4 regions of the Streptomyces sp. NPDC056486 genome follow, and region 2 is predicted to be linked to each of the others. Evidence: riboswitches for the same ligand, from Rfam matches in the RefSeq annotation. Region 2 holds a riboswitch; each other region holds the start of a gene.

The links. Region 2 has a riboswitch for cobalamin ahead of metE (5-methyltetrahydropteroyltriglutamate--homocysteine S-methyltransferase). Riboswitches for the same ligand answer to the same signal wherever they lie in the genome.
Region 1: another riboswitch for cobalamin. It lies ahead of ACFQ7F_RS23380 (cobalamin biosynthesis protein); the one in region 2 lies ahead of metE (5-methyltetrahydropteroyltriglutamate--homocysteine S-methyltransferase).
Region 3: another riboswitch for cobalamin. It lies ahead of ACFQ7F_RS14645 (ABC transporter substrate-binding protein); the one in region 2 lies ahead of metE (5-methyltetrahydropteroyltriglutamate--homocysteine S-methyltransferase).
Region 4: another riboswitch for cobalamin. It lies ahead of ACFQ7F_RS40760 (ABC transporter substrate-binding protein); the one in region 2 lies ahead of metE (5-methyltetrahydropteroyltriglutamate--homocysteine S-methyltransferase).

The regions. Positions count from the first base shown of each region.
Region 1 is NZ_JBHTSF010000059.1:47,741-52,124, reverse strand. It holds gene ACFQ7F_RS23400 (helix-turn-helix domain-containing protein) at 1-644, shown strand, start outside; gene ACFQ7F_RS23395 (hypothetical protein) at 689-1,240, shown strand; gene ACFQ7F_RS23390 (hypothetical protein) at 1,173-1,481, opposite strand; gene ACFQ7F_RS23385 (DUF397 domain-containing protein) at 1,500-1,694, opposite strand; cobalamin riboswitch at 1,966-2,109, shown strand; gene ACFQ7F_RS23380 (cobalamin biosynthesis protein) at 2,231-3,169, shown strand; partial or broken gene ACFQ7F_RS23375 (cobyric acid synthase) at 3,169-4,384, shown strand, end outside.
Region 2 is NZ_JBHTSF010000142.1:10,909-15,292, reverse strand. It holds gene aceB (malate synthase A) at 1-370, shown strand, start outside; gene ACFQ7F_RS36295 (3-hydroxybutyryl-CoA dehydrogenase) at 367-1,236, shown strand; cobalamin riboswitch at 1,407-1,625, shown strand; gene metE (5-methyltetrahydropteroyltriglutamate--homocysteine S-methyltransferase) at 1,795-4,116, shown strand; gene ACFQ7F_RS36285 (MarR family winged helix-turn-helix transcriptional regulator) at 4,171-4,384, opposite strand, start outside.
Region 3 is NZ_JBHTSF010000029.1:33,953-38,336, reverse strand. It holds gene ACFQ7F_RS14655 (ABC transporter ATP-binding protein) at 1-673, shown strand, start outside; gene tsaD (tRNA (adenosine(37)-N6)-threonylcarbamoyltransferase complex transferase subunit TsaD) at 789-1,847, shown strand; cobalamin riboswitch at 1,919-2,045, shown strand; gene ACFQ7F_RS14645 (ABC transporter substrate-binding protein) at 2,098-3,660, shown strand; gene ACFQ7F_RS14640 (ABC transporter permease) at 3,662-4,384, shown strand, end outside.
Region 4 is NZ_JBHTSF010000196.1:7,725-12,108, forward strand. It holds gene ACFQ7F_RS40745 (DUF2017 domain-containing protein) at 1-27, shown strand, start outside; gene ACFQ7F_RS40750 (amino acid permease) at 418-1,893, shown strand; gene ACFQ7F_RS40755 (Mov34/MPN/PAD-1 family protein) at 1,977-2,399, shown strand; cobalamin riboswitch at 2,363-2,519, shown strand; gene ACFQ7F_RS40760 (ABC transporter substrate-binding protein) at 2,563-3,525, shown strand; gene ACFQ7F_RS40765 (FecCD family ABC transporter permease) at 3,765-4,384, shown strand, end outside.

The DNA of each region.
Region 1 (4,384 bases), on a different contig from region 2:
ATCTCGGCGCGGAACTCGAAGAGGCCGCTCGCGGCTCCAAGGGCGCGAGCTGGTGGGCCCAGTACCACGACATCATCGGACCGCAGTTCAGTCAGTACGTGGGGTACGAGAGTGCCGCCGCGTCCATTCGCACGTACAACCCGATCATCGTGCCCGGCTTCCTGCAGACGGACGAGTACGCGATGGCGCTCCTCGCCCCGCGCGTGGCGACGGAGCGGGCGCGGCGGATCGTGGAACTGCGGACAGCGCGCCAAGAGCGCGCTCTGGAGGGCGAGGACCCGCCGTGGACGTTCTTCGTCATCGATGAGGCCGCGCTGCACCGGCAGATCGGCGGTCCGCGCGTGCTGCGCGCCCAGCTGCAGCGCCTCATTGACATGTCGGCACGCCCGAAGGTGTCCCTCCAGGTTCTGCCGTTCACAGCGGGCGCCCACTACTCCACCTTGAGCAGCTTCATCCTGCTCGGCTTCCTCGACGACGAGGACCTGCTTTACCTGGAGGCTCAGGGGAACCAGTCGATCCGTGACGATCACGAGCTGATCGTGCGTCACCAGGAGTGCTTCGAATCCCTGCGCGAGACCGCGTACAGCGGAGATAAAGCCATCGACCTGATCAACCGGGTCAGGGACGGCATTGACAGCAGCTGACCTTCCGGGCCCGAGGAGTCCGGCAGGAGCGAGGAGGCCTCAACATGCCAGCCGCGTTGCGAGAGTGGTGGCGGGGGATTCTCGCGGCCATCAGGCAGGCGCCGTGGCGGGGCGGTGGTACGGGTGGTGCGCAAGGTGCCGATGGGGCCTCCGTCGGCAGCAACGCCGGCGGGGCCGCCCATGTCACCGCCGACGCCGGCGCCGAGCAGCCGACATCCGTCGGCCCCTCCTACAACCAGCTCGTCCGCGAAGCGATGACCGACCAGGGCCGTACGAATCGGATGGACACGCTGGACCGCCATCGCACGGACGACAACGTGCGGATGTTCACGACCAGGATCGTCTACTGCACCGGCTGCATACTCGTTCTGGTGCTGACGCTCACCGGAGTGCTCGTCGTCCTGGCCGCCATCGGCATGACGGGGTTCCGGACGGTCGGCCCGGTGATCGCTGTCTTCTCGGCCCCCGTGATCGCGCTCAGCCGCCAGCTCGCCAGGCTGATCTCGCAGGCGGGGGCAACGCCCACGCTCAGCGACGACCGCCGTGCTGTGGTTCCCGCTCAGCGGCCCGAGCCCAAGGCTGACGATTCTGCCTGAACTCGGCGAAGCCCCACCACAGACCCACGGCCACCGCGGCCACCACGGCCGTGAGGACCCAGACAGCCAGCCGCGCCGCCGTCCCCTCGACCAACAGCGAGGCCGCCGCTCCGACCAGGGTGACGGCCGCACCGAGCAGCACACACCCCGCCACGGCCGCGACGACCCCCGATGCCTTCCGCTTCCCCCCGTGCACGCCGTTCACCAGCCGCCGCACATCGGCAAGATGATGCTCAGTCATCCCGTTCCCCCCTCCCTCTCACCCAGCTCCGACGAGAGCGTTCAGGAACGCTTGCCAGCGCTCGACGGAGAAGACGACGCCGGGTTCCGACGGGTTCTGCGAATCACGGACAATCACCGCTTTCCGCACGAAGGCAATTTCAACACACTCTCCGTCGGCCCCGCTGTAGCTGCTCCTGCGCCAGAACAATCCGGACGAGCTCTCATTGGACACGCCGACCTCCCCCTGCCCGAGAGCCGGCGTCCCTCGACGCGTGTCCGTCGCTCTTCGCCCACGCCGATGCACGATAGCGCCGTGATCTTGGAGGGCCGCCAGGTCCGCCGAGAACCGTCACACCACGTCACGACCGGACCCAATCACTCCTGGACCGCTCTCCGGTTGTCGTGTTCCAGTCTAGGAAAGTTACATTTCCAGGCCTAGGGAGAAACCGGCCCTATGTGGGCCTCGGCACACTCTCCCGCCCCAGGTCAACGGCAAGTTGACGGGCGTTCGTGGGCGTGGTGGACTGCCGGAGCCATTACGGCGGCAGAAGAGGAAGCCGGTGCGAATCCGGCGCGGTCCCGCCACTGTCATCGAGGAGACGACTCCTCGGAAGCCAGGAACTCTCGCCGCCGATCTCGTCGAATCAGGGCGCGGACACCCTGAGTGAGGACATATCGCCATGCGCGGCCGCTCGTTGCCGGTCTCTGTGCCCCTGCCTGTCCAGGCCGGGCCCCTCGCTCTCCTCCGCGTAACGGCCGGCTGAAGCCATGTGTGCCGATCGCGACTTCGCGTACGGCGCCGCCGTCGGCCTCCTCGGTGATCTGTTCCTCGGCGATCCTCGCCGCGGGCATCCGGTCGCCGCGTTCGGTCGGGCCGCGGGAGCCGTCGAGCGTGTGCTGTGGCGTGACCACCGCGGGTGGGGCGCCCTGCATGCCGTGGTGTGCGCCGGGGGTGCGGCAGGTGCCGCTGCCCTGGCCTCTTCCCTTGTACGTGAATCACGCGCCGCATCCGTCGCGCTGACCGCCGCCACCACCTGGGCCGTGGTCGGCGGGACCTCGCTGGGCCGCGAGGCGCGGGCCGTCGGCGGGGCGCTCGCCGCCGGGGACATCGAGGTGGCAAGGGAGCGGCTTCCGCATCTGTGCGGCCGTGATCCGCAGGCCCTCGACGCCGACGGCATCGCGCGGGCCGTGGTCGAGTCCGTCGCCGAGAACACGTCCGACGCGGTCGTCGGCGCCTTGGTGTGGGGGGCGCTCGGCGGGGTTCCCGGGCTCGTCGCCTTCCGGGCCGTGAACACGCTCGACGCCATGGTCGGGCACAAGTCCGTGAAGTACCGGCGGTACGGGTGGGCCTCCGCGCGGCTCGACGATGTTCTGGGGTGGCCCGGGGCCCGGCTCACCGCGGTGCTCGCCGCTGCCGCCGGGGATGCGCCACGAGGGGCCCTGCGGGCCTGGCGTACCGACGCCGCCAAGCATCCGAGCCCCAACGCGGGGCCGGTCGAGACCTCCTTCGCCGGGGCGTTGGGGGTAAGGCTCGGGGGGACCCTCTCGTACGGAGGCCGGGTCGAGCACCGGCCTGTCCTGAACGGGGACGGGCGGGACGTCGAAGTCGCCGACATCGAGCGGGCCGTGAAGCTTTCGCGACGGGTCGGGCTGCTTGCCCTGGGGGTCGCCGCAGTGGTGAGCACTATGCGGAAAGGCAGGGCCTGATGAGTGGTGGGCTGCTCGTGGCCGGGACCACGTCCGACGCGGGGAAGAGCGTGATCACTGCCGGGATCTGCCGGTGGCTGGCCCGCAAGGGGGTCTCCGTCGCGCCCTTCAAGGCGCAGAACATGTCCCTCAACTCCTTCGTCACGCGCGAGGGCGCCGAGATCGGGCGGGCCCAGGCCATGCAGGCGCAGGCCGCCCGGGTCGAGCCGAGCGCGCTGATGAACCCCGTGCTGCTCAAGCCGGGCAGTGACCGCAGCAGCCAGGTCGTCCTCATGGGAAAGCCCGTGGGCGAGATGAGTGCGCGCGGCTATCACGGTGGGCGCCAGGAACAGCTGCTCTCCACCGTCGTGGGATGTCTCGAAGAACTTCGGGGCAGCTATGACGCCGTGATCTGCGAAGGCGCGGGCAGTCCCGCCGAGATCAATCTGCGGCGTACGGACATCGTGAACATGGGGATCGCGCGGGCCGCCCGCTTCCCGGTCATCGTGGTCGGCGACATCGACCGCGGCGGCGTCTTCGCCTCCTTCTTCGGGACGACGGCGCTGCTCAGCGCCGAGGACCAGGAACTGGTCGCCGGGTATCTCGTCAACAAGTTCCGTGGCGACGTCTCGCTGCTCGAACCGGGGCTCGACATGCTTCATGAGCTCACCGGGCGGCGTACGTTCGGCGTGCTTCCCTTCCAGCACGGTCTCGGTATCGACGAGGAGGACGGGCTCCGGGTGTCCCTGCGGGGCGCCGTACGGGAGTCCGTCGTCGCTCCCCCGGTCGGTGAGGACGTGCTGCGGGTCGCCGTCTGTGCCGTGCCGCTGATGTCGAACTTCACGGACGTGGACGCCCTGGCCGCCGAACCCGGCGTCGTGGTGCGGTTCGTTGACCGCGCCGATGAACTCGTCGACGCCGATCTCGTGGTCGTACCGGGGACGCGCGGCACGGTCCGCGCCCTGCAGTGGCTGCGCGAGCGCGGTCTCGCGGACGCCATCGCGCGCCGCGCTGCCGAGGGGCGGCCCGTGCTCGGTATCTGCGGCGGCTTCCAGGTCCTCGGCGAGCACATCGAGGACGACGTCGAGTCACGGGCAGGAGCCGTGGACGGGCTCGGCCTGCTGCCCGTGCGCGTGCGGTTCGCACGCGAGAAGACCCTCGCACGGCCGGTCGGCGAGGCGCTCGGCGAACCCGTCGAGGGGTACGAGATCCATCACGGCGTCGCCGAAGTCCTCG
Region 2 (4,384 bases):
CCGCGTCAGCGCGCCGCCCACGTCGGAGGGTGTACGCACCAACATCGCCGTCGCCCTGCGCTACTTCGCCGCCTGGCTGCATGGGCAGGGAGCCGTCGCCCTGTACGGCCTGATGGAGGACGCGGCCACCGCGGAGATCGCCCGGGTGCAGATCTGGCAGTGGCTGCGGCACCGGGCCGTCGACCGCGAGACGGTTCTTGAGCTGATGGAGGACGAGCTCGCCGCCCTGGGTGCGGAGTATCCGTGGGCGCCGGTCGACGAAGTCCGTGGACTGTTCCACCGGACCGCCTTGTCGCGGGAGTTGCCCGCGTTCTTCACCACGGATGCCTACAGCCGCCACCTCGTGCACCGCCCGGAGGGACAGTCATGACCGCAGCCATCCGCCGGGTCGGCGTGGTGGGCGGGGGCCAGATGGGCGCCGGAATCGCCGAGGTGTGCGCCCGCGCCGGTCTGGACACCGTGGTGTGCGAGGCCGACGGGCCGACCGCACGCGCCGCCCGCGAACGCGTGGCCGTATCGCTCGAACGTGCCGTACAGCGCGGAAAGTTGGACCGCATCGGTGCCGAAGACGCACTGGCCCGCATGGTCTTCACCGGCAGCCTCGACGACCTGGCCGATCGCCAGCTCGTCGTCGAAGCCGTCGTGGAGGACGCCGCGGCGAAGACCGAGGTCTTCGCCGCCCTGGACAAGGTCGTCGAGGACCCCGGCGCGATCCTGGCCACCAACACCTCCTCCATCCCGGTCATGCGTCTGGGCATGGCGACCCGGCGTGCCGATCGCGTCCTCGGCCTTCACTTCTTCAACCCCGCCCCCGTACTCCCCCTGGTCGAGGTCGTCTCCTCGCTGCACACGGCCGCCGAGGCGGTCGCCGCCGTCCAGGACTTCGCCACGGACACCCTGGGCAAGACGGTCGTCCGGTCCCAGGACAGGGCGGGCTTCGTCGTCAACGCGCTGCTCGTCCCCTACCTCCTCTCGGCCATCCGGATGACGGAGTCCGGCTTCGCCACTGCGGCCGACGTGGACGCGGGCATGGAGCTGGGCTGCGCGCACCCGATGGGGCCGCTGAAGCTGGCTGACCTGATCGGCCTCGACACGGTCGCCTCCATCGCGGCGTCTCTCTACGAAGAGTTCAAGGAGCCCCTGTACGCCCCGCCGCCGCTGCTCCAGCGCATGGTGGAAGCAGGGCTGCTCGGCCGTAAGAGCGGCCGCGGGTTCCACATCTACGACCGGGGCTGAGGGGCCCGGGTCCGCCGCCGGCCGAGGGGCCTGCGGCTGCTGTGAGCGGGGCGCGGAACAGAGTGGTGATCTGTTCCGCGCCCCCGCACGCGCTGACTCGGGCCGGGGTCCGTGTCTCACCTCACGGTCCGGAATGTGATCAGTACTGCCCAAGAGGGCGACCACCCCTTAGCCTGACCAGTGCAGCTGGTTCGCCCTGCCCGCCAGGCAGACGCGTCGTAAGAGGGAACCCGGTGAGAATCCGGGACTGCCCCGCAGCGGTGAGTGGGAACGACCGCCGTCATACGCACTGGATCCGAGCGCGGATCCGGGAAGCGACGGCCAGTAGGAACCTGCCTCGGCAGGTGTGCCCGCGAGTCCGAAGACCTGCCCGTTGCCCGTACGTGACCCCTCACGTGCGGTATCCCGGTGACCTCGTGGGCGGGTCGGCGTACAGATCAGGTGGAGTACCGCAGCACCGCGCCGATGGCGCGCGTTCGGTCCGCCGGGTTCGTCACCCCTTCGCGTCCGCGTCCCGTCTCCGGGATCTCAAGGAGTCATCTCGCGAAGGAGATTTCCATGACACCGAAGTCCGCAGCCGCGGCAGCACGGTCCACCGTGTACGGCTACCCCCGCCAGGGCCCCAACCGGGAACTGAAGAAGACCGTCGAGGGCTACTGGAAGGGCCGTGTCAGCGCCGACGCCCTCCGGGACACCGCGGCGCAGCTGCGCCGGTCCACCTGGCAGCACCTGGCCGACGCCGGCATCCACGAAGTGCCGACCGGTGACTTCTCGTACTACGACCACGTCCTGGACACCAGCGTCATGGTCGGCGCCGTCCCTCAGCGCCACCGCGAGGCCGTCGACACCGACGGGCTCGACGGCTACTTCGCGATGGCCCGCGGCACCCAGGACGTGGCGCCGCTCGAGATGACCAAGTGGTTCGACACCAACTACCACTACCTCGTGCCGGAACTCGGCCCCGACACCGTCTTCGCCGCCGACTCCGCCAAGCAGGTCAACGAGCTGAAGGAAGCCATCGCGCTCGGCCTCGCGGCCCGTCCGGTCCTTGTCGGCCCGGTCACCTATCTGCTGCTCGCCAAGCCCGCGCCCGGCGTGGCGGCCGACTTCGAGCCGCTCACGCTCCTCGACCGCCTGCTGCCCGTGTACGCCGAGGTCATCGCCGACCTGCGCGCGGCGGGCGCGGAGTGGGTGCAGCTCGACGAGCCCGCCCTGGTCCAGGACCGCACCCCGGCCGAACTCAACGCCGCCGCCCGCGCCTACCGCGATCTGGGCGCCCTCACCGACCGCCCGAAGCTCCTGGTCGGCTCCTACTTCGGCCGGCTCGGCGAGGCACTTCCGGTGCTTGCCAAGGCGCCGGTCGAGGGCCTCGCCCTGGACTTCACCGAGGCCGCCGCGAGCCAGCTCCAGGACCTCGCCGCCGTCGGCGGTCTTCCCGGCAAGCGTCTGGTCGCGGGCGTCGTGAACGGCCGCAACATCTGGATCAACGACCTGGAGAAGTCCCTGTCCACGCTGGGCACGCTCCTGGGTCTCGCCGACCGGGTCGACGTCTCCGCGTCCTGCTCCCTCCTCCATGTCCCGCTGGACGCCACCGCCGAGCGGGACATCGACCCGCAGATCGCCCGCTGGCTGGCCTTCGCCCACCAGAAGACCGCCGAGATCGCCACGCTGGCCCGCGGCCTGGCCCAGGGCACTGGCGCGATCGCAGCCGAACTGTCCGCCAACCGCGCAGACTTGGCGTCCCGCTCGGGCTCGGCCCTCACCCACGATCCGGCCGTACGTTCCCGCGTCGCCGCCGTCACCGGCGCCGATGCCCGCCGCGCGCACGCCTACCCGGAGCGTGCGGCGGCCCAGCAGGCTCGCCTCGGCCTGCCGCAACTGCCCACGACCACCATCGGCTCCTTCCCCCAGACCACCGAACTGCGCACCGCACGGGCCGACTTGCGCGCGGGCCGTATCGACACGGCCGGCTACGAAGAGCGCATCAAGAACGAGATCCGCGAGGTCCTCGCCTTCCAGGAGAAGGCGGGTATCGACGTCCTGGTGCACGGCGAGCCCGAACGCAACGACATGGTGCAGTACTTCGCCGAGCAGCTCACCGGCTACCTCGCCACGCAGCACGGCTGGGTCCAGTCGTACGGCACCCGCTATGTGCGCCCGCCGGTCCTGGCCGGCGACATCTCGCGGCCCGAACCGATGACGGTGCGCTGGACCTCGTACGCCAACTCCCTCACCGACCGGCCCGTCAAGGGCATGCTCACCGGCCCGGTCACCATGCTCGCCTGGTCCTTCGTCCGCGACGACCAGCCGCTCGGCGACACGGCGCGCCAGGTCGCCCTCGCCCTGCGCGACGAGGTCAACGACCTCGAAACGGACGGCACTTCGGTCATCCAGGTCGATGAGCCCGCGCTGCGCGAAACGCTGCCGCTGCGCGCCGCCGACCGTCCCTCCTACCTGGACTGGGCCACCGAGTCGTTCCGCCTCACCACCAGCGGCGTACGTCCGGACACCCAGATCCACACGCACATGTGCTACGCCGAGTTCGGTGACATCGTCCAGGCCATCGACGATCTCGACGCCGACGTCATCAGCCTGGAAGCCGCCCGCTCACACATGCAGGTGGCCCGCGAACTGGCCGAGCACGGCTACCCGCGCGAGGCGGGTCCCGGCGTCTACGACATCCACTCCCCGCGCGTACCCAGCACCGAGGAGGCAGCAGCCCTGCTGCGCAAGGGACTTGAGGCCATCCCCGCCGAGCGCCTGTGGGTGAACCCCGACTGCGGCCTCAAGACCCGCGGCTGGCCGGAGACCAAGGCCTCCCTGGAGAACCTGGTCGCGGCGGCGCGCGAGGTGAGGGCGGAGCTGCCCACGAACTCCTGACCCGAGCGCGCGAACCGGGGCGGCCATTTGAGGGGGAATGGCCGCCCCGTTCCGTCATGACGCATCATCCGTATGCGCCACCCGGGACAACAGCGCGTGCAACATCTCCCGCTCGTCCGGGCCGAGCGGGGCGAGGAGTTCGTCGCGGACGCCGCGGGCCATCGTGTCGGAGTCGCGCAGGAAGTCGTGGCCCGCCGGGGCGAGGGCGACGATGCGGCGGCGGCGGTCGTCGGGAGCGGGACGGCGTTCGACGAAGCCGAGGCGCTCC
Region 3 (4,384 bases), on a different contig from region 2:
CGAACCCTGGCGCACCCACCGGGACGTCGTACCGGGTCCGAAGGCCCGGGAGAAACGCGTCCGCGAACTGCTCGCCCTGGTCGGTCTTCGGGACAGCGACGCCCACCGCTACCCCAATGAGTTCTCCGGCGGACAGCGCCAGCGCATCGGCATCGCCCGCGCCCTTGCCCTGGACCCCGACCTCATCGTGTGTGACGAGCCCGTCTCCGCCCTCGACCTGTCCGTGCAGGCGCAGGTCCTGAACGTCCTGTCGGAACTCCGCTCACGCCTCGGTGTCGCGTACGTGTTCATCTCCCACGACCTGTCCGTGGTGCGCTACATCGCCGACCGGGTGACGGTGATGTACCTGGGCAAGGTCATCGAGCACGGGAACACCGAGGAGGTCTTCGACCGCCCCCAACACCCCTACACCTCGGCGCTGATGTCGGCCGCACCGGTCCTGGACGCCTCCCGCGCCAGTGGTGACCAGGAGATCCAGCTCCAGGGGGAGATCCCCTCGCCTTTCGACATCCCCTCCGGCTGCCGCTTCCGTACCCGGTGCTGGCGTGCCGAGGACGTGTGCGCCACCGAGGCGCCGCCGCTCGTGGTCCGCGGGACGACGGGCGCGGCCGACTCCCACACAGCTCTGTGCCACTTCCCCTTGGAGCCGGCGACGGAGTCAGCGGGGATATGAGACTGCGCCGGGGACGCGGCGGCGATCGGGGGGCGGGTGTGCTCGCCACTCTCTTATTGCACATATATTGCAACTAGCGACAATGTGCAGAAGGAGGGTCGCGGTGAGTGGACCGGTGGTGCTGGGGATCGAGTCGTCGTGCGACGAAACCGGCGCGGGCATCGTGCGGGGCGGGAAACTCCTTGCCCACGTGGTGGCGTCGAGCATGGACGAACACGCCCGCTTCGGTGGCGTGGTGCCCGAGATCGCAGCCCGCGCCCATCTGCACGCCTTCACTCCGGTCGTGCGACAAGCCCTGGCGGACGCCGGTCTGCGACTTGAGCAGATCGACGCCGTCGCCGTCACCACGGGACCCGGCCTCTCCGGCGCCCTGCAGGTCGGCCTTGCCGGTGCGAAGTCCCTGGCCTACGCGGCGGACGTCCCGCTGTACGGAGTGCACCACCTGGCCGGACATGTCGCCGCCGACACCCTTGAGCACGGCCCGCTGCCCGAGCCGTGCGTGGTCCTCATCGTTTCCGGTGGCCACACTTCCCTGCTCCTGGTCCCGGACCTGGTGCGCGAGCTGATCCTGCACCTGGGCGACACGCTCGACGACGCGGCCGGCGAGTGCTTCGACAAGGTCGCCCGCATCCTGGGCCTGCCGTATCCCGGCGGGCCCGCCATCGACCGCGCCGCGCGTGACGGCGACCCGGGCGCGGTCACCTTCCCGCGCCCGCTGACCCGGGCCGGGGACGACCCGTACGCGTTCTCCTTCTCCGGATTGAAGACGGCCGCCGCACGCTGGGTGGAGCAGCACCGGCAGCGTGGCGCGGAGCCGTCGGTCGCCGACGGGGCGGCCGCGCTGCAGGAGGCCGTCGCCGACGTCCTCACCCGTAAGGCCTTGCGTGCGTGCCGCGATCACGACGTGAGGACACTGATCGTGGTCGGGGGAGTGGCCGCCAACTCCCGTGTGCGGGCCCTGGCCGAACAGCGCTGCCGGGCCGCGGGCATCGAGCTGCGGGTACCGCCGATGACGCTGTGCACCGACAACGGTGCCATGATCGCCGCCGTCGGTGACCTGTTGGTCCGCTCCGGCGCCCAACCCGCTCCGCTCGATGTGTCGATCGACCCGTCCGCACCGCTGGAGTACGCGTCCCTCGCGCCGCTGCCGAAGCCCACGGCGCGGGCTGCTTGACGTCACCGCTCACCGCACGGCCCGCACCTATTGCCTCGTACGCAACAATGAGCACACGAGGCGACGGGAGCCAGGAAGCCGGTGTGAATCCGGCGCGGTCCCGCCACTGTGACCGGGGAGCGATCCTCCTGCACGCCACTGTCCGCGCACGTGGACGGGAAGGCGGAGGCGAGCGACGATCCGGGAGTCAGGAGACTGACCCGTCGCCGGTCTGACAGCAGGGGCGAGGACACCCCGGAGAGGATCGACTGTGATCACGTATGCCCGGACGGCGCCGAAGCAGCGACCGGAACCCGGCAGACGAGGAGTCCTTGCCGCCGGAGGCGCCCTGGCGCTCACCGCGTCCGGCCTGCTCACCGGCTGCGGCGGGGACGGGAAGGACGGGGGAGGCAGCGACCGGTTCCGCGCCGCGTTCACGGCCGGCGGCTCCCAGGAAACCCTCGACCCCCACGTCGCCCCGAACTTCGTCGACCAAGCCCGCGCCAAGGCCCTCTACGACACGCTCGGTACGTACGCGGACGACATGTCCGTCCGTGCGCGCCTCGCGGAGTCATGGGAGAGCGACGCCTCCGGCACCCGGTGGCGAATACGTCTGCGCGCGGCGGAATTCCACGACGGGAAGCCCGTCACCGCGAACGACGTCCTCTACAGTTACCGCCGCGCCGCCGACCCCGATACCGGCTCGCCCTCGCAGGTGCTGCTCTCCTCGATCGATTTCGCCGCGAGCAAGGCCGACGGCGAACGGTCCGTGGTCTTCAAGCTGAAGGCGCCGAACTTCGAGTTCCCATCCGTCCTCGCGGGCCCCGGCACCGAGATCATCCCCGACGGGACGAAGGACTTCCGCAAGCCCGTCGGCTCCGGTCCCTTCACCTATGTGTCGTTCACGCCCGGAGGCATCGCCCGCTACCGGGGCTGGGCGGACCACTGGGACGGCGCTCCGCACATCGCCGGGCTCGAGATCGTCCCGGCGAACGACGAGTCGGCGCGGCTCAACGCGCTGCTGTCCGGGCAGGTGCACTACGCCGCCGACATGGCCGGTTCCTCCGTGGAACGGCTGAAGAAGGAGAGCTCGACCCGGTTGCTGACGGCCGAGCGGGCGACCGCGCAGCAGCTCCTCCTGCGCACCGGCCGCGAGCCGTTCGACGATCCACGCCTGGTGCGGGCCGTACAGCTCGGCATCGACCGGGCGGCGCTGGTGCGTATCGCGCTTGCCGGCCACGGTGAGATCGGCGACGACCTGTTCGGGATGGGCCTGCGCGGCTACCCGGACGACCTCGAGCCGCGTGCACGGGATGTCGACGAAGCGCGCAAGTTGGTGAAGGAGGCCGGCGCCGATGGCCTGCACATCACCGTGGAGACGAGTTCCGTCGACGCCGCGTGGGAGCCGGCCGCGGATCTGATGGCGCGGCAGCTGCGCGAGGTCGGACTGAAGCTGACGGCCAACACCCGTGCTTCCAGCACCTACTTCTCCGAGATCAAGACGAAGGGCGTCGCCGCCTTCAACACCACCTCCACCCTGCCTGTCTCCGACTTCCTGCAACAGCGGGTCCGTGGCGGAGCGGCCCGCAACCAGACGCAGTACGCGTCGAAGAAGTTCGACGCGCTGCTCGAGCGAGCCCGAACCACCCGGGACGAGAAGGATCGGCTGAGCTTGCTTGCCCGCGCCCAGAAGATCGCCCGCGACGAATCCGGCCTCCTTGTGTGGGCGTTCTCCGATGCCAACGACGCCATCGACGAGTCCGTCCGCGGCCTGCGCGCGGCACCGCCGAACTCCCACGACTGGGCCCGCTTCGACCGGGTCCGCATCGGCTGAGGTGCGCGCCTACATCCTGCGGCGTTCGCTCCTGGCACTGGTCCAATGCCTGTTCGTACTGGTGGCTGTGTTCGCCGTCGGGTCGCTCCTTCCCGGCGACACCGCCGACGTATTGCGCGGTGAACTCGGTACGCCCGAACAAGTGGCAGCGCTACGGCAACAGTTGGGCCTTGACCAACCGGCCTGGACCCGCTTCTGGCACTGGCTCGGCCGCCTGCTCACCGGTGACCTCGGAAACTCCCTGACGACCGGGCTGCCCGTGGTCGACGACATCGGCCGCCGAACCGGGGTGACGCTGCTGCTCGGTGTGCCTGCGCTGGTCCTCGTCACCGTGGTGGCGCCGCTGCTCGGCACCATGTCCGGTTTGCGAGAGGGGAGCCGCACCGACCGTGCATTGAACGCGGCCGCCGTGCTGCTGCACGCCGTCCCGGAGTTCGTGCTCGGGCTGCTGCTCGTCGCATCGGTGTCGCTGGCGGCCGGACTGCTGCCCGCCACCGCCGTCGGTATGGACACGGCCGCGTTGCTGGCGGAGCCCGCGGTCCTGGTGCTCCCCGTCACCGTACTGACGGCCAGGCACCTGTGTGATCTGGCGCGCCAGATCCGCGTGGGCGTAGCGGCCGAACAGCCTGGCCCCGTCGCCGAGCACCTACGGCTCCTCGGCATGCAGGAACGCACGGTGGTGCTGCGCCACGTGCTGCCCAATGCCCTCGGCCCCGCCGCCCAG
Region 4 (4,384 bases), on a different contig from region 2:
ACGCTGGTGGGCACGCTCATCGGTTAGGCCATCGGTTGGGCCATCAGCCAGGCCATCGGTCAGCTCATCGACTTGGTCACACCCGCAAAGTCGGTGTATGTAGCAGCGGTTACCCCTCGTTCGCTCAGCGGACGCTCAAATCCGGATAACGATCGCGTCACTTCACTGCCCACCTTTGACGCGGTGGGGGAATTTTGTCCGCTTCTTCTCGTGACGTGAGCCACACGTGGCCGGGCCGATCACTGTTGCGACCGTGATAAATCTTCACGACCACTCGGTGACGCCACCCATGTCACGGGGTGGCGCTCGGGCCGGCAGACCGCCGGTAGCACTCCATCCATATCCGGGGGGATCAGGACCTGACCCGTGGCCATACGCAGACTGCGGGCACGGATCAGCGTGGAGAAAGGCGTCACCATGACCTCAGCGCAGGTCGAAGAGCATCACGACGGCAATGAGGCCGACGGCACGGGCGGTTCGCCCGGCTCGTCAGGCGAGGGTTATCAGCGCGGGCTAGGTGCCCGGCAGATCCAGATGATCGCGATCGGCGGTGCCATCGGCACCGGCCTGTTCCTCGGCGCGGGCAAGGCCATTCACAAGGCCGGTCCGAGCCTCATCCTGGCGTACGCCATCGCCGGCCTCGTCATCTTCTTCATCATGCGGGCCCTGGGCGAGCTGCTCATGTACCGCGCCGTGTCGGGCTCCTTCTCGGAGTACGCGCGTGAATTCATCGGCCCGTTCTTCGGGTACGTGACCGGCTGGACGTACTGGCTCTTCTGGGTCGTCACCGGCATCACAGAAGTAACGGCAGCGGCCCAGTACATGCAGTACTGGACACACGACTCCATTCCACAATGGGGTTACGCGCTGATCTTCACGGTCATCCTGTACGGCGCCAACCTGATCTCCGTGAAGCTCTTCGGTGAGCTCGAGTTCTGGTTCTCGATGGTCAAGGTCACCGCGATCATCGGCATGATCCTGATCTGCGCCGGCATCCTCACCATCGGCTTCTCCGACGCCGGTGACACCGCATCCGTCTCCCACCTGTGGGACCAGGGCGGCTTCTTCCCCAACGGCATCGGCTCCACGCTGATGACGCTGCAGATCGTGATGTTCGCCTTCCTCGCCGTCGAGCTCGTCGGCGTCACCGCGGGCGAGTCCAAGGACCCCAAGACCGTCCTGCCCAAGGCCATCAACACCGTGCCGTGGCGCATCGCCGTCTTCTACGTCGGCGCGCTCATCATGATCCTCTCGGTCGTGCCGTGGACGGAGTTCGTGCCGGGCGTCTCGCCGTTCGTCGCCGCCTTCGACAAGATGGGCCTCGGCGTCGGCGCTGCGATCGTCAACTTCGTCGTCCTGACGGCCGCGCTCTCCTCCTGCAACTCCGGCATGTACTCCACCGGCCGCATGCTGCGCGACCTGGCGATGAACGGCCAGGGCCCGAAGTTCTTCACCAAGCTCACGAAGAACGGCCTGCCCCTGGTCGGCACGACCTTCTCCGCCGCGCTGATGCTGGTCGGCGTCTGGATCAACTACCAGTGGCCGGGCGAGGCGTTCAACTACGTCGTCTCCTTCGCGACCATCTCCGGCATGTGGGCCTGGATCATGATCCTGGTCTGCCAGATCAAGTACCGCCGCAAGGCCGACCGCGGCGAGCTGCCGCAGTCCACCTTCCGGGCGCCGGGCGCCCCGTACACGAGCTGGTTCGCGCTCGCCTTCATCGCGATGGTGATCGTGATGATGGGCGTCGACAAGGACGCGCGGATCTCGCTCTACGCGGCCCCCGTCTGGGCCCTGATCCTGGGCGTCGGCTACCTGATCATGCAGAAGCGCAACGACTCGCAGTCGACGGGCGGCGGCGAGGCCGAGCCGCAGGACACGGTGAAGAAGTAGCGCCGTAACGCCTGATCCCAGCATGTGGGCCTGTCCGTACCACTCTTCGGTACGGACAGGCCCTTCTGTTTATCCTGGCTGCCATGCTGACCCTCACCCAGGCCCTTCACGACCAGATCGTCGCGCACGCGCGCCAGGACCACCCCGACGAGGCCTGCGGTGTGGTCGCGGGCCCGGAGGGCACCGGCCGCCCCGAGCGCTTCATCCCGATGCTGAACGCGGCCCGCTCGCCCACGTTCTACGAGTTCGACTCGACCGACCTCCTCAAGCTCTACCGCGAGATGGACGACCGCGACGAGGAGCCGGTGATCGTCTACCACTCGCACACGGCGACCGAGGCGTACCCCTCGCGCACGGACATCACGTACGCCAACGAACCGGGCGCCCACTACGTCCTGGTCTCCACGGCCGACGCCGACGACGCGGGCGACTTCCAGTTCCGCTCCTACCGGATCGTGGACGGCGAGGTCACCGAAGAAGAGGTGAAGGTCGTCCAGGCATACTGAGCTCACCTTTGAGGCGGCAGGACCCAGGAAGCCGGTGCGAATCCGGCACGGTCCCGCCACTGTGACCCCACCCTTCGCGGGCGGGGCAGTCAGGAACTGACCTGCCGCCTTCTTCTCCCACGACGCAGGGGACGCGGAATCCCCTGGAGGAGGCAGCTCAGCCATGTCCCGCCCCATACGCCTGCTCGCGGCCACCGCCCTGCTCGTCCCGCTCGCCGCCTGCTCGTCCGCCGCGGACTCCGCTTCGGACAAGCCCGCCGCGACGGCAGCAGGCTTCCCGTACACGGTCACGAACTGCGGCGTGAAGACGACGTACGACGCACCGCCGAAGCGCGCCGTGACGATGAACCAGCACGCGACGGAAGTGATGCTGGAGCTGGGCCTGAAGGACCACCTGGCCGGAACGGCGTACCTGGACGACAAGGTCCTGCCGAAGTACGCGAAGGCGTACGCGGACATCCCGGTCCTGGCCAAGGAGTACCCCTCGTACGAGAAGCTCCTGGCCTCCGACCCCGACTTCGTCTACGGCGGCTACGCGAGCGCCTTCCTGGCGGGCGAGGGCCGCAGCCGCGCGGCCCTGGCGAAGTCCGGCATCGAGAGCCGCCTGGACGTCGAGGCCTGCGCGAAGCGGGCGGTATCGATGGACGACGTCTACCGCGAGGTGCGGGAGGTCGGTTCCACCTTCGGGGTACGGGCGCGCGCCGACCGGTGGGTGAGCGGCGCCGAACGCGAACTGACCGCCGCGGCGAAGAAGTCGAAGGACCGCGAGCCCGTCCCTGTCTTCGTCTACGACAGCGGCGACAAGACCGCGTTCACGGCGGGCGGCCGGGGCATCGGCAACGACATCATCGAACGGGCGGGCGGCCGCAACGTCTTCGCCGACCTGGACAAGTCCTTCGGCGACGCGTCCTGGGAATCGGTGGTCGACCGCAAGCCCGAGACGATCGTGATCCTCGACTACGGCGGCACGACGGTCGCCCAGAAGAAGAAGCGCCTCCTGGACGACCCGGTCCTGGCAGACGTCCCCGCCATCAAGCACAAGCGCTTCGCGGTCCTGCCGCTTTCGGACGCGGTGGTGGGGGTACGGGCACCGGCGGCGGTGAGCAAGCTGGCGGACCAGCTGTGAAGAGGCTTTTCCAGCCGGGCGCCCGATCGCTCGGGCTCGCGCGGAGACGATTCCAGCCCACCAGGCGACAACTCGACCCGGCTCCGGCACCCACCCACCCCGCGCCATCACCCACCCACCCCGCCCCGGCATCTACTCAGCCCGTCCGGCGTTTGAGGACGAACTCGGCGAAGCCGGTGATCGACGGCAACCAGTCCGGGGGCCCGGGGGCGGAGCCTCCCCACGCGGCGGAGCCGCAAATGTCACAGCCGGGAAGGGGCGGGATTGGGGAGAGCCCCGCCAGGGCCGCACGGACCCGCAGACGACTGGGCTACGCGACAGTCGTCGCGGCACTCTGCACCGCCCTCGCGGTCGCGATCGTCGCAGGCCTCGCCCTGGGCTCCGTCCGGATCCCGGCGCCCGAGGTCCTGGAAATCCTCACGGGGAGGGCAGACCCCTCCCCGTTCCGTACGATCGTCCTGGACGTAAGACTCCCCAGGGTCCTGCTCGGCGCAGCCGTAGGCGCGGGCCTGGCAGTCATCGGCACAGTCCTCCAGGCCCTGGTGAGAAACCCCCTGGCCGACCCCTTCCTCCTCGGCGTCTCGTCCGGCGCCTCCGCAGGAGCCGTCGCCGTCATCGTCCTCGGCAGCGCCTTCGGCGTGGGCGCGGGCCTGGCCACCACCGTCACCATCCCGGCCGCCGCCTTCGCGGGCGCCCTGCTCTCCCTGCTCGTCGTCTACACCCTGGCGAGGTCGGGAGGCGGCGGCTTCGCCACGGGCCGCCTGATTCTGGCGGGCGTGGCCGTCTCGTACATCCTCTCGGCCCTGACCAGCCTGATCCTGATCATGGCGGACAGCGCGGACCACCTGAAGGAAGTCCT